2 regions of the Bacillus sp. WC2507 genome follow, and region 1 is predicted to be linked to the other one. Evidence: riboswitches for the same ligand, from Rfam matches in the RefSeq annotation. Region 1 holds a riboswitch; the other holds the start of a gene.

The links. Region 1 has a riboswitch for lysine ahead of ACUN28_RS20630 (aspartate kinase). Riboswitches for the same ligand answer to the same signal wherever they lie in the genome.
Region 2: another riboswitch for lysine. It lies ahead of ACUN28_RS14260 (amino acid permease); the one in region 1 lies ahead of ACUN28_RS20630 (aspartate kinase).

Annotation. Positions count from the first base shown of each region.
Region 1 is NZ_JBQXPN010000001.1:3,912,201-3,920,282, reverse strand. Features, by position in the region: gene ACUN28_RS20635 (VOC family protein) at 1-116, opposite strand, end outside; gene ACUN28_RS20630 (aspartate kinase) at 525-1,754, opposite strand; lysine riboswitch at 1,957-2,143, opposite strand; gene ACUN28_RS20625 (DoxX-like family protein) at 2,337-3,245, shown strand; gene ACUN28_RS20620 (DUF4166 domain-containing protein) at 3,249-3,860, shown strand; gene ACUN28_RS20615 (YndJ family protein) at 3,866-5,491, shown strand; gene ACUN28_RS20610 (8-oxo-dGTP diphosphatase) at 5,520-6,005, opposite strand; gene ACUN28_RS20605 (MFS transporter) at 6,143-7,405, shown strand; gene ACUN28_RS20600 (hypothetical protein) at 7,434-7,712, shown strand; gene ACUN28_RS20595 (hypothetical protein) at 7,732-8,082, opposite strand, start outside.
Region 2 is NZ_JBQXPN010000001.1:2,673,823-2,681,904, reverse strand. Features, by position in the region: gene ACUN28_RS14290 (hypothetical protein) at 1-19, opposite strand, end outside; gene ACUN28_RS14285 (metallophosphoesterase family protein) at 194-937, opposite strand; gene ACUN28_RS14280 (aminoglycoside phosphotransferase family protein) at 951-1,889, opposite strand; gene ACUN28_RS14275 (VOC family protein) at 1,904-2,701, opposite strand; gene ACUN28_RS14270 (sulfite exporter TauE/SafE family protein) at 2,908-3,810, shown strand; gene ACUN28_RS14265 (GNAT family N-acetyltransferase) at 3,850-4,299, opposite strand; lysine riboswitch at 4,686-4,878, shown strand; gene ACUN28_RS14260 (amino acid permease) at 4,991-6,457, shown strand; gene ACUN28_RS14255 (iron-sulfur cluster biosynthesis family protein) at 6,571-6,876, shown strand; gene ACUN28_RS14250 (DNA alkylation repair protein) at 6,910-7,680, shown strand; gene ACUN28_RS14245 (hypothetical protein) at 7,791-8,082, opposite strand, start outside.

The sequences.
Region 1 (8,082 bases):
ACAGTAGCTCGCCCTTCGAGATTCAAGCCAATCTCCTCGAAGAAAGAGATTGCGTTATCAAGGGATTCTACAACGATGCTGACATTGTCCATTCGTAGTAATCTGTTGTTTGTCATAGTCTTTATCTCCTTATATGTATAAATTTATTATCTAATTATCCTTATAATTATACTAAAATCTCTTCTAAACAAAAAACACCTTGTCACAGTGTAGGAAAATGTGACAAAGTGTTTTCGGGTATAGTATATAACACCTTGTTAACGAACAACACTTCCTAAATCCTCTACTATTGAAATATGCGCGAACTTTATTTCGTGAATGCTATCATTTCAAGAATTTGATAATGTAGTTGCTATTCGATAAAATAACTTCGAGTTTCCCACAAAATATTCCTATCCTGTACGCAAATGGCTCGATTGTTGTAAATAACTTTCTTGTCACTCTATACAAAGCAAACAGCTTTCTATTTATATAGGAAGGAAATAGATTAATATGGGTTTGTAAGCTGTAATCCAAATGTAAAATTAACTCATCTGAACCAAAGGCTCAACTTTCGCCATAAATGATTGATGCAGTGCCTCCACACCTGTTACTAAATGAAGGCGGTCAATAACGACAGACACTTTAATTTCTGATGTACTTACCATTTTAATATGAATATTTTCTTCTTTTAAAGTAGTGAACATATTCGCAGCGACACCTGGGTTAGATACCATACCTGATCCTACAATTGATACTTTTGCTAAATGATTTTCATATTCTACAGATTCATAGTGTAGTGTTTCTTGATTTTGTTCCAATACCTCTAAAGTTTCTCTTAAATCATTAGAGTGGATTGAGAAGGAGAGGTGAACAGTTCCTTCATTTGTAATACTTTGAATGATGATATCTACATTAATATGTGCCGCTGCTAATGTAGAGAAAACTGTTGAAAGTGCACCTTGTTCCAATCCTTTCATTGTGACGCGTGTAATATTATCTTCAAATGCAATACCTTTAACGATTGATTGTTGTTCCATGTTACATTCTCCTTTTACAATTGTTCCGTTTTCTTGTTCCATACTTGAGCGAACTTCTAAAACGACATTATGATTTTTAGCAAACTCAACCGCACGCGGGTGTAATACACCAGCACCGAGGTTTGCAAGTTCTAACATTTCGTCATAAGAAATTTCATCTAATTTATAAGCGTCTTTTACAACTCGTGGGTCCGTCGTGTATACGCCTGTCACATCCGTGTAAATATCACATTTTTTTGCTTTCAGTGCAGCGGTTAATGCAACAGCAGTTGTATCAGAGCCACCGCGTCCAAGTGTTGTAATTTCATGTTCTTCACTGACTCCTTGGAACCCAGCTATAATAACAATCGTGCCTTCGGCAAGATAAGATTGAATACGATCTGTATGAATGTCAGTAATCCGTGCATTACTATGTACAGATTCTGTCGTAATACCAGCTTGCCATCCTGTTAATGAAATTGCATGATAGCCTTTTGCTTGCAGTGCCATCGTTAATAATGAAATAGTTACTTGTTCTCCTGTAGATAGAAGCATATCCATTTCACGTTTACTTGGATTTTCTGTAATAGCGTTAGCGAGTGCGACAAGTTCATCCGTGCTTTTTCCCATTGCTGAAACGACAGAGACAATGCTATGACCTCGTTCATATTCTTCAATAATTAAATTTGCTACATGTTGAATGCGTTCGACGCTTCCGACAGAAGTGCCACCAAATTTTTGAACAATTGTTTCCATTACAAATTCCTTCTTTCGTCTATTTTTAAGAATAGATTAGGAAATATATAAATCCCAATACTCCTGTAGTTACCAGAAAGACAAACAAAAAACACCATCTCAAATAAGTGAGGATGGTGCTGTTACAGGAAAAGGGAAACAGAAAACGGAGCTAATAAAAAAACCGCCAAAAAAGGAATATCATAAAAAATGATATCTCTTTTTTGTAGATAGCTCTTCATACGTACACGTCTGTACATATGACAGTTCTGTTTCTATTCGAAAACAGCCCCAATTGATAAATGCAGAGAAATTTATCAATTTCGGCAATACTTCCTTTCATCTAAGTTCATAGACATCTCTGTGTCTCCATTAGACTACTCATAAGTATCGCAACCTCTATCTCACGTTTTAGGCGAGAGTGTTTGATTTATGAAGTTGTTGGTAACATTTGTTTTATAATAATTTAAATTTTTCGGGGAATCAAGTGTTTTATATATATTTTAAAAATTCTTTCTTTTTTTATGGGGAAGTTTGTGAAAAATGTAGCAAAATAAATTCATTGCATGTACATTAAATTTATAGTGCATTGGAGGTGGAAGAATGAAGAGGGAAAAGCCTATTTATGTTTCGGCAGAAATGAACACAACAATGGAGAAATTATGGGAATATACGCAGGAACCAGATATACATACAGAGTGGGATGCCCGCTTTACTGAAATTTCTTATTTAGAGAAAAAAGAAGGAGAACCACAGAAGTTTTTATATAAAACAAAGATCGGATTTGGACTTGAAATAGCTGGAGAAGGGGAATCAATAGGTGAGATAAGAAAAGAAACGGGTGAAAGAATTTCTTCTTTAAAATTTTGGACAGATAGTAAATTATCTCTTATTCAAATAGGGCGTGGTTATTGGAAGTATACACCGACCGAAGAACACATTCATTTTGAGACGCAATATGATTATGATACGAGGTTTGGTCGTATAGGGAGTGTAATAGATTCCTATATGTTTCGTCCGTTATTAGGTTGGGCGACAGCTTGGAGTTTTGATGCTTTAAAATTATGGTTAGAAAAGGGACTTCATCCTAGATTACTAATTAGAAAAACAATGACATATTGGCTCGTATGTTTTTTATTTGCTTTTGTATGGATGTATCAAGGGATAGTGCCGAAACTAGTTTTTACTCATTCAGAAGAAGTAAAGATGCTATCTGTGATGATTGGTTCAACTGAACATAGTATTTTTGTACTTAAAATAATTGGATTGCTAGAAATTATTTTTGGTGTCATATGGCTGTTGCCATTTCCAAAACAAAAAGTATTTATCGTACATATTTTTATGTTAATAGCCTTAATGATAGCGGCAGGATTTACGAATATCGTAAGCTTTACAGAGCCGTTTAATCCAATTACATTAAATATCCTACTGATAGGGTTATCGATTGTTGGTTATATAAATAGTTTTAATTTACCAAGTGCAAAAAATTGCAAGAGGACGAGAAAGGGATAATGTATGGCTAATATTTATGAGAGATTACTAGGAGATACTTATAAAAAACTTCATCCAGAATTACAGAAGCGGTATGCGATTACAGAAGATAATAGTTTCACAGGGGAAGGAAAGATGGATGAAATTTACGGAGGCTCTTTTTTCGTAAAATTAATATTAAAAATTGCATCGAAATTCCGTATGTTTTTCTCTGAGCGGGGGAAGGAAGTGCCATTTACAATACATAATACTGCTGAGCGAGATGAACATGGACATGAACTTGTGCGGTGGAATCGTACTTTTTATTTTCACAATAAGAAAAGATATTTTAATGCCGTTATGCAGTTGGATGAAGAGAATAATGAAATTGTGGATTGTTTTGGTGAACCGCACATACTTGTTTCTACATTGAATTTTCATATTGATGAGGTAGGGGCAATGCATATTTCTTCAAAGAAACAATGGTTTTTTATGTTTGGAAGAAAAATACCGTTACCTAGATTTTTATACGGAGAGGCAAAAATTGTAGAAAGTTATGATGAAACACTACAATGTTTTCGAATTCATGTACAAGTACGTAATCCGTTAATCGGTTCATTATTTTCATATAAGGGAACATTTGTGGAAAGGAAATAAATAGAATGAAAAATATAATAGTTGGGCTTGCTTGTTATATTATTTTTCTAATATGTGAGTGGTCAAATGTAAACCCAGTTGAAGCAATTATTTTATTATCTATTTTGTTATTTATACCGATGTCATTTTGCATTATTGATAAGAAAACAAGAAATGGATCGTATGTATTCTTTTATAAATTTGTATCGCTTTTATTTCCAATCGCAGCAATTAGTGCAATGCTAGCTTTCGTAACAAATCACTATTTCTTTGCACTACTTTGGTTTGTATATACAGGAATTGTTGCGTTATTTGGTGCAAGTAGATTGCTAGAAAGAGGATGGAAACCGTTAGAAGAGACGGCTATCGATAGTGCGTTTATGTATTTGTTTTTAGGTGGTTTTTGGTTTTTTGCTTCAGTAGCAAAGCTTTCCATTATGGACTTTAGTTCTGATATTGTTTTGCTTACCGCTGCACATTTTCATTATTCGGCATTTTTATTGCCGTTATCAGCTGGTTTAATTGGGAGAAAAAGAGAAAAGAGAAGTAAAGTGTATGATGCTATTATGTTTATCATCGTCATTTCACCTATGACAGTTGCAATAGGAATTACATACTCAAGGGTATTTGAATTTTTTGCAGTGTTCCTATATTTATGTGCGATTTATAGTTATGGTATTTATGTTTGGCGCACGAAATTTAATGCTATTAGTGCAAAGATTCTCCTAATCATATCGTCTAGTACACTCATGGTAACAATTATGTTTTCACTTATATATTCGTATGGGAATTTGACACATGTAATGACGATTACAATTGCTCAAATGGTTTGGATTCACGGTGTTGTCAATGGAATTGGAGTAGCGTTACCAGCATTTGTCGGTTGGATGATTGAAAAGAATGCTCCGAATTATAAATATTACGGGAAACCAATGAGCAGGTTAAGAGGAAATGCGACAGTTGGGGAAGCGTTTTTATATAACAGACATTTAATAGATAGCAAGGAATACAAAGGTTTAGTTGATAAAATGAATGATTTTCATAGTGAGGTATTTGACACGAAGAAGATTCCTTTAAGTATTATTCGATTTTATGAAAATACAAAAGAGTATGAGTTAAAATCGCATATTAAATGGAATCGTTGGTTCCGCCCGCTTGCATTTTGCTATGAGAAAATGAGTAAACGTATCGAACAAATACATTTAGGAATGGGCGGCAAGTGGGAAACGATGCATGGCTCTATCGTTGGGATAATAGATGAGAAGGATGGAAGAGAGGATGTAAGGGCTTGGCTAAGAAAAAATGAAGCAGGAGAATCTATTTTTTTAGCTCTTTACTCAAAACATACACATGAGAATGAGACATACATGAATATCGGATTACCTTTACCATATTCGAATATGACAGGGGTTTTGAAATTATGTAATAAGAGTAATGATTTAATCATTACTAGTAAGCTGAGAAGAAATGGTAAGGGAGATGAGGGGATATATTTACATACGCGTTTCTTTACAATACGTTTACCGTTAGCAGAGACTTTTGTTATTAAAGAGGGCACGAATCACATATTAGAAGCTAATCATAGAATGTGGATATTTGGAGTTAAGTTTTTAGAAATTGATTATGAGATTAAGAAAATAGAAGGGAAGTAAGAAAAGCTTGGAGAGATTCCAAGCTTTTTTACGTATGCGTAATTGTCATAGCAACTTGTTTATCCAAGTCTCGGTCCCAAACACGTTGAATTTCAAACGTACCTTTTTCAAAAAATAATGGGAATCTTTCTTTAAACCAATCTTGCATAGGAAGATTTAATGCTGTATCGATTGGTACCCATAATAATTCGCCCTCTGGAGGGTCCATAAGAAGTTCGCCTTCAAATGAATCTGTCCAATAGTTGAATACCATATATCGAACATTTCCCTTCGGATTTACATATTCGTCTAATCCCTTGAAAGTCAAATTAGAAACGTGCAGTCCAGTCTCCTCTTTAGCTTCTCGTATAGCAGCTTGTAATATGCTTTCTGGGAAATCTACTTTTCCGCCAGGAGCTATGTAGCCAGGAAAATCTCGATGATCGGGGCGTTTTATAAGTAAAACTTCATTATTTCGCTGGATCATACACATTGTATAGATGCGGTGCTCGATGTTATGTGAATTTAGAGGCATAATATTGTATTCTCCTTTATATTTATTTTGATAAATTTACCATAACATAATGGTTTCTTATATAATTGAAAAAGAATATTAGAAATTTTTAGTTAAATATTATAAAGTCTATAATCATTTGAAAAGAGGAGAGAGAAATGCAAGGGGAAGTACAAAGAGAAAAAGCTTTGGGGTATGTTGGTAAATTATTGTTGCCAGTTAAAGCGTCACGACATTTTAAGTTTTTGTGGATTGGGCAATTACTTTCGACTTTAGGGAGTTCTATAACGATGGTTATTTTGCCAGTCGTTGTGTATTCATTGACTGGTTCAACAGTTGTAATGGGGATGACAATGGCAATGTACATGCTACCTAATATTCTTGCTTTACCGTTTGCGGGTTTAGTTGTAGATCGAATTGACCGAGTAAAATTAATGTTATTTACAGACATAATCCGCTGTATATTAATGCTATTACTTGCAACACTTATATTTATGGATGTTTTAACAATTCCATTTCTATACGTACTAGTGGCATTATATGGGCTTATGGAAGGCATATTTCAGCCAGCGTATTCAGCTGTAAGAGCAAAAGTATTTGTGCCAGAAATTCGAAACGCAGCTAATGCATTAACACAAATGAGTAATCAAGGTATTCGATTAATTGGACCGGCTCTTGGAGGATTGATCGTTTCAGTTGCATCTGCCGGAATAGGATTTGGACTAGATGCAGTAACGTATTTGTTATCATTTTTTTGTTTATTATTTTTAAGAGAAATAAAGTTTAAAAAAGTAAGACCCATTGAAAAGAGTAAGGTCAATTACAAACAAGAGTTTATGGAAGGTGTTTTCGTTTTAAAAAGTCATCCGTGGCTATGGGTTACAATTTTAGTCTTTTCTTTCATAAATATTTGTTATGCGGGAATTATCGTCGTATTAATTCCATGGTTATTTAATGTTCATCATCATTTTGAAGCATACGTGTATGGATTAGGAATGGCATCTTCTGGTGTTGGAGCTGTAATTGCCGCGCTAATATTTGGTGGGAGGGAACGGTGGCATAAACGGGGATTACTTGCCTATGGTGGTGTTTTAATAAGTGGTTGTGCGCTTTTAATAATGCCATTTATTGCTTGGGCACCTGCTTTAATTGGATTAATGGCAATTGAAGGGTTCGGTATGATGATATTTGGACTCATTTGGGAAACAAGTTTACAAGAGCTTGTACCAGAAGAAGCATTTGGAAGAGTGGCAAGCCTTGATATGTTAGGTTCATTTGCTTTATTGCCACTAGGTTATGTGGTTGTAGGCTGGTTAGCTACTGTCATAGGTGGCGAGATAACGATTATAACACTAGCTATTTTAGTACTTGTAACAATTGGAATAGCATTGTCTGTACCAAGTATTCGTCGGTTCGATTGATTATGTAAGAAAAAAGGGGATATGGTATATGAATATAGAAAACCTACATGATTTACTAGTAGATGAGTTGGGATCTAAATATATTTTAGGAGAAAAGGTATTTGAAGCAAAAAATTTCACAGTCTATATCGCTACCCATAGAGGAAATAAGCTAACATATAATCAACTAGTATTGATAAAGAATCTTTGTAACGAAAAGCCTACCGTACATATTTGGGACAAGAAAATTAGTACGGTAGCAACAAAAATGGAAATCACAAAAGAAGTGACAGAAGCGATACAAGCTGGTTTTAAAAAGCAAGAGTAAGCCCTGATCAAATTAGGGCTTACTCTTCATTAAACACAAATGTTTGTTTCATTTTTTCACTCTCATTTACCGGATGGCCATTATACGAGAAATTCTTTTCTTCCCAAGTAATGACGACTTTGAAATTATGGCTGTTAAAGTCTAATGGGAATACCATGTAGTCAGAGCCTGTATGACTTTTAGAAACGTTTCTATTAGGTGTCGTAGGTTTAACAGTAGCTTGAGAGGTAGGATTGTTATCAAGTATTTCTACAGATACGTTTGATACATCATGACCGATGTTTTTTACGAGTAAACTGTACGTATCAAATACACCTTGTTTTGGCTGGATTGCTTGCTTGTTTGAGTTATGAGATTTATCAATTTCAAT
Region 2 (8,082 bases), 1.2 Mb from region 1:
TACGTTGTTTTCGGTTCATGATATTTCCTCCACACAACCTGTTTACATAATATTATTATGAGTAAAATTATGTGTCACTATTTGTCGGTAAGTCGATATCCTTTGTCGAATCGTTGATATATCGAAAAAAACGTTGATATATTTTAAGTTACGATAGATATATTTGAAAAATCGTTGATATATTATGATTGGCTTACTTTCCCTTAAATCCTCGATATAAAGCAGTGCGTAACTCTTGTTTGTATTCTTCAATCTCTGGCATATTGAGTTCTTCTGCTAGCCTGATGGCCAATTCAATATCATACGGTACACGTACGAGTTGAATGGAAAAGCTCGCTGCTTCTTTTTTATCGTAAGTTCCTTCAAATATTAAATAGGACGCTTGTGTAATTTCAAGAGGATTACCTACACTACCAGCATTACATAACGTTTTCCCTCTGAAATTTTGAACGAACGCTTGGTGAACGTCACCGTAGCAAACGACATCTGGTTTTCTTTCCCCTTCTATATTCTCTGTGAGCTCACTGTTTTCGAACATACTAATCCGTTCTTCTCTTGAGGCATGTGGTTGAATTCTTTCATATAAACTTCTCGGCGAAGCGTGGAACATACGAATGAGTTTGCCGCTCATATAAAATTCGATTGAAAATGGTAAGTTTCTTAAATAGTCATTGTGTTCTTCCGATAGTTGTTTTTGATGCCATTTTAACGCCTGAAATTCAGTCGGTTTTGTAATAAAATCATCCCAGTTCCCCATTACAACTCCATCACATTCTTTACGAATGATTTCAATCACTTCACTAGAATGAGGACCTTTTCCAACTAGATCTCCAAGACAAATGATGTGCTCAATTCCTCTTACTTTAATATCTTTCAGTACAGAATCTAATGCTGGAATATTACCGTGAATATCTGAAATTACCGCTATTTTATCCATATAAATCCCTCCATTACTTATTGTTTATTATATCCTCATGTTGTGATTGATACCATTTTGGAATATAGGATGAAAAATGATTATGATCTTCTAAAATTCCGTTCAATCTTTCCTTCATATCATCTACTAAATGCGGCGTGCTTCGGTTTGTCCATACGATATCAGCTGGGAATGTCATTGCTGCATATAATGAGTACAGTTGCCAAAAATGAAGCGATGGTTCGCCTCCGCAATAACCTTGAACTTGTCCAACCGCAAATGGTTTGCTTATTCTTGTAGTAAAAATCGCTACGTTATAAAAATCGTGTATTGGATCGCCAAAATCATATCCACCAAAATCGATAACGATAAATTCCTTATTATGAATCATACTATTTGCTGGATGGAAGTCATCATGTAAAAATGTGATTGGACGATTCTCCAATAAATACTTATGATTTTCTACAAAGGTTAATACGGGCTTCAAATCCAGAAAGTTCACCTCGTAATCTGCTAATGCCTCTATATATCTTTCATACTTATTCCATCTAATTGTTTCCCATCTATTACTTGCACTTTCTCTTTCAATTGAGTGAATCCTCTTTAATACTTCCCCTGCTTTTCTTCCTGCATTATACTGTTCTTCCACCGATAACTTCCCTAAACCTTCTTCACCATTTACACCTTGGGTCCATTCAAATACTTGAACACATTTATTTAGTTCCTCAAGTTTTATGAAATGAATCAACTTGGGCGTTGGAATATGTAATAACTCTAATTGTTTCATATACGTATATTCTTCATGTTTTCGCTCAAAATGAACAGCATCACATACTTTTACAAAATATGTTTCTCGATTCTCTAATTCAACTTTATATTTCTCTTCATGTGAAAAACCTTTTGAAATAGCTGTACACTTTATAATACGAGGCCATTCTAGTCTTCTCTCTATCTCTCTAAGCATTTCTTCCAAAGCATTCACCTCTATCAATATATGTACAAACTACCTAACACTTCATGCTCTCGTTTATTTTCCCCTTTAAACTCCACTGCAAATGGATATTCGCCATGATGCTTCAAACATTCTTGTACTAGCCCTTCTCCAACCGGTTCACAAAACTGCACATGAATGTCACCGAATGATACGCTTTGACACTCCGCATTCCATTCTTCATTTTGTATGATTGAGCTTGCTGTTAGCCCCATTACTTCTTTCCATTTCCGCACCGTTTCTCGAACGCTTTTCACTGCGTAATGAATCGTTTCAATTTGTTGTACTTTGTTTTTATGTTCAGTGATTGTCCCTATGTTGCGTAAATCATTTCTTCTTTCTTCGTCTGTTTCATTCCACTGTATAAAGAAAGGTAATTTCGGTCCATTTTCTTCTTGCTTTACAAATAACATTTTCCATTCTAAAAGGCGGCCATCTTTTCTCATACGCTTCCCTTCAAATGGCCCTATCGTTTGTAAACCGTATTTACTAAACTGATCTGCTAATTCTTCAATGGCATCTGTTCGAATTGCGATTTGTAACATACCTTCTCCAGTTTGTAATTTCACCACTGTTTCTTGTACTAATGGATTTTCTGCTTCTTTCGCTTTTTCTTCATGTTGAACTGCCAGAAATTCTATGTATGATAAATCAAAATAACTTAAACTATTCCAAGTACCCCAAGTAGTATGCTCTCCGCCTAATACAGTATGAAATCCAAGTTCCTGCATTTGCTTTGCCGCTTCCTCCGGTGTACAATTCACTGCGTGTACGAGATGATCAAATCGTAACATGTCTTTCTCCCCTTTCTCTCCATCCTTTTATTGTATATTTTATTTTTATTTCGTTCAATTCAAAAAACTTTAAAACCTAGTTGATTTATACGATTAATGTGTATTATAATGAAACAAATTTAATTATTGCTGATTGGAAAAACCAAAGGCACTTTTCTCATACGGGAAAAGTGCCTTTTTCATTTACTATTACAGGGGGATTATTTATGCAGAAATTAATTGTCTTTGCTATTATTGGATTTTTCGCTCAATTGATTGACGGAGCACTTGGAATGGCGTATGGGGTAACATCTACCTCACTTTTACTAATGTTTGGTATCGCACCTGCTGTCGCTTCCGCATCTGTTCATTTAGCTGAAGTCGTTACAACCGCCGCTTCTGGTGCATCCCACATCAAATTTGGAAACGTTGATAAATATACCGTTTCCAGGCTTACATTGCCAGGAGCAGTTGGCGCATTTATTGGGGCATGTTTTTTAAGTAATTTACCTGGCGATGTAATTAAACCGTACATTTCCGTATTTTTATTTACTTTAGGGGTTTATATTTTATTACGATTCATCATTCAAAAACAAATTGTCACTTCAAAGAAACGTATGTCTGCTAAACAGCTTGTTCCGCTTGGCTTATTCGCTGGATTCGTTGATTCAACTGGTGGTGGTGGCTGGGGTCCAATTACGACACCTGTACTTTTAGCAAGAGGAAACGAAGCTAGAAAAGTTATCGGCTCTGTAGATACGAGTGAATTTCCTGTTTCACTCGCTGCAACAATTGGATTTTTCATTTCACTTGGCTGGGAACAAGTAAGTTGGGTTTGGGTATTTTCTCTCATGCTCGGTGGTATCGTTGCGGCACCAATCGCCGCGTGGTTAGTGCGCATCGTACCTTCTCATTTACTTGGCGTATTAGTTGGTGGCCTTATTATCTTTACAAACATTCGTACACTGCTTACTACATTTAAAGTGGATCCAACTATTATTTCACTTTCTTACGTGGCAGTTGGTCTTGTCGTTATTATTTCTATTTTCATTGCTGTTCGCAATCATTCCAAACATTCTAACGCATCGACCGCCGGATATCCGAATGATCAAAAGCAAATGCTACCATAACGATAAAAATACCGCCCGATATACTTCGAGCGGTATTTTTTATTTTTCCATTCTCCAATTAATCATTGTCTCTGTATTGCCAATTCTCTTCATATGTAATTTCTCTAATACACGAATCGATCCATCATTTTCTAGAAGTGTCTCTGCAATAATTGTTTCTACCTGTTCTGTTTGAAAAGCCCAATTTATTAATTCTCTTACAGCTTCTGTTGCATACCCTTTATTCCAATATTTCTCAATAAATCCATAACCAATTTCTACTGTATGTTCCTCATTTGGTTTCCCTTTAAACCCTACATCACCTAGAACGATGTCATCTTCTTTTCGAATGACATACCACGCGCCCCAAGGTAATAAATCCTTATCTTGCTTTATATTTTCTACATGCCCTACAATATGTGGACCACTATTATACCCTTGCTCGTTAGCAACGTGAATACTCTCTTCTGTACACGGCACTATATAGAGCCTTTCTGTTTCTAATTTCATGTTGATTTCCCCTTTTCAATTAAACAATACCTCAATTTTATCAGAAATAAAAAGAATATTCATTCTATTTATCAGATTTATACTTATTCTTTGAAACGAATTTAAGGAATATTCCTCTTTTAATAGTTATGTCGAATTATATTTTCAGAATTTTCTTTTATTTTTAAAGGGTTTTCCAATATTTTTTGCGAAACATTTGTATAACAATTTCTTTCTTTATTTTTTGTTACATAACAGTAGGTTCGGGTGGAGTTTTGCAAGCGTTTCCTATACAATAACCGATATTTTTTGACTTTTCCTAACAAAATATCTTGCAATATATTCAGAAACTCATTACAATTGCCATATATTAAAAATCTTAGCAATATATAAAATCCTCATCAATCCGATGAGGTAGAGGTTGCGACTTTTAAAAGTAAAACGGACGAGACACAGAGAATGTCCCTGACTTCGTTTGAAAGGAAAAGTTGCCGAAGTTTATATTTCTTCTCTGGAAGTATAAGCTGGGGCTGTCTCCGAAAGGAACAGAACTGTCACGTTTACAAAATTACCGTGTAAACGTGGGGTGCTATCTTAACGGAAGGGTATGATGGGGTGGTTATTTGTGAAACGTTCCGCCAAATTCCTTTGGCGGTTTTTTGTATTTTTCTCCCCCGCTCCTTCCTAACCTACAAGAAAAGGAGTGTTGAACATGAATAGCGCAACAAATCAATCTACCTCTAAAACGCAAACTACACAAGGACAAGGTGAATTAAAACGCGGATTAAAATCTCGTCACCTTACGATGATTTCTCTCGGTGGTACAATCGGTACCGGACTATTTCTTGCTAGCGGTGGTGTTATCCATTCTGCTGGTCCTGGCGGTGCATTAATTGCATACGCCGCAATTGGAATTATGGTTTACTTTTTAATGACAAGCTTAGCTGAACTCGCAGCTTACATGCCTGTTACTGGATCTTTTAGTACGTACGCAACAAAGTTTGTTGATCCATCACTTGGCTTTGCACTTGGATGGAACTATTGGTATAACTGGGCCATTACAATTGCTGCTGAACTAGCTGCTGTAACATTAATTATGAAATTTTGGTTCCCAGATACTCCTTCTCTTATTTGGAGTGGATTATGTTTAGCTATTATTTTCCTTTTAAACTATTTATCTGTTAAAGGGTTTGGTGAATCTGAATATTGGTTCGCACTTATTAAAGTAGTTACTATTATTATCTTTTTAATTGTCGGCTTCATGATGATTTTTGGAATTATGGGCGGCGAATCTGTTGGCTTTAAAAACTTCACTGTTGCAGATGCACCATTTAATGGCGGCATTATGGCAATTATCGGTGTATTTATGGCTGCTGGTTTCTCCTTCCAAGGAACTGAATTATTAGGAGTAGCTGCTGGTGAAACTGCTGATCCAGAGCGTAACATTCCAAAAGCAATTCGCTCGATCTTTTGGCGTATTCTTTTATTCTATATCCTTGCGATTCTCGTTATCGGTTTATTAATTCCTTATACGACTGAAAGCCTTGCTGCAAGCGATGTAACAGTAAGTCCATTTACACTTATTTTTGAAAAAGCGGGCGTTGCCTTTGCTGCTTCTGTTATGAACGCTGTTATTTTAACGGCAGTACTGTCTGCTGGTAACTCTGGTATGTATGCATCAACTCGTATGCTTTGGGATCTAGCTCGCCAGGGAAAAGCACCAAAGTTTCTTGGTAAATTAGATAGCCGCGGTGTACCTGTTAACGCATTAATCGTAACGTCAATTGTCGGTAGTATCGCTTTTATTGCCTCATTATTCGGTGACGGTGTTGTATACATTTGGTTATTAAACGCATCTGGAATGTCTGGCTTTATCGCATGGGTCGGAATCGCAATTAGTCATTACCGTTTCCGTAAAGCATATATCGCTCAAGGTAAAGATTTAAAAGACTTACCATATAGAGCGAAATGGTTCCCGTTCGGTCCAATCTTCGCATTTGCACTTTGTGTCATCGTAATTTTAGGTCAAAACTACGGCGCATTTATGGGCGAATCAATCGATTGGAACGGTGTACTCGTTTCTTATATCGGTTTACCACTCTTCTTAGTACTATGGTTAGGATATAAATTTACGAAGAAAACGAAAGTGATTCCGCTTGATAAATGTGAACTAAAATAAAGTAAAACGAGCAAACAAATTTGTTTGCTCGTTTTTTATTCCAATGCTTCTCCCTTCCCTATTGCTCCTGTTTTTGCAATAATAAAGGAAATATAAATAAAGGTTGGGATACCATGAACATTCGTATTACTGATGAAGCAAAAGCAGCTATACATAGATTAGAACGTGAAGACAAAAAGATCATTCGCATTAGAGGAACAATGACAAACTCTTGTAGTATTTTCGTTGATGTGGATTTAATTTGGGATACATATGATGCAGATGACGTTGTATATGAAGATGCAGAGCTTATCGTACAAATGGATTCATTCACGAAAGACTACACTGGTGATACGGTGAAACTTGATTATAAGACGACTGGTTTTAGTATTACGACTCCGAGTGAGACTTTGGTTTATGGATTGTCGATTAAAAAATAAAAATTGTTTTTATTTGACCACCGAGGTGAAAACATGGGTAAATATGTTCCGTTGAAATTTTTATTTAATGAAGAATTAGTAGAAAGTATGGCTGATTCTATTTGTAAACACGATCCTACTTTCTCGAAAAGAAACTTCGTATCTTCCGTAACATGTAAAGTTGAAAGTTTAGAGTTAAAGCAGCGTATTGAAGTAATTGCAGATGAATTACACAATGCTTTACAAAAAGATTTTCATGCAGCAATACATATATTACTGAAAACATTGGGACCAGAAAATACAACAGAAGTAGGCACATTTACAAACGGATATATGTACATGCCTATTGCAAAATACGTTGAAAAATATGGGCTTAACGATTTTGAAACCTCATTCAACGCAATGTATGAAATAACAAAAAGGAATACTGCTGAATATGCCATTCGGCCTTTTCTTGAAACATATCATGAAGATACACTAAACATATTACAACAGTGGATTCATGACGAAAACAGCCACATTAGGAGATTAGTTTCCGAAGGTACAAGACCAAGACTTCCTTGGGCTAAAAAAATAGGAGCTCTGAAAGGTGACTTTAAGAACAATTTAAAACTTTTAGAGTCATTAATGAATGACCCTTCTAAATATGTCCAAAAATCAGTAGCCAATCATATTAACGATATTACGAAAGAAGATAAAGAACTCGTTTTTCAATGGTTGCAGCAATTACGCGATAACCAGTATCCTGTTAACCCTTGGATTATAAAACATGGGTTACGAACGGTGCTTAAAAATGGTACTTTACCAAAAGATTTTTCTTTTTAAGTATTTTAAACAAAAACGCTTATGCTTCAAAAATGAAGTATAAGCGTTTTTTCCTTTTATATAAAGCAATTATAAACGTAAAAAGTGCTTTAAAATTCTTCTTTATACCTTTATTTTACTAACTCTTCTATGTTATTACTTTTCTTGATTTTTTCTGATGATAGCCAGAGTGAATAACTTGTTCCATCCTTGTTCCTTAAAAATATGTTAAATTCCTTATTATATAGTTCTTCTTTAAGAATAGTGACTACCTTTCTCAAATCCTCTATTACATAGGAATCATTTCTATATTTTATCTCACTGTCATTGAAAACTAAAGTCAATTCATACTCTAGACAATTGCCGTCTTTCGGGTGTGAACAAGTAATATCTTCAATTACAAAACGATCATTTTGAATTTCA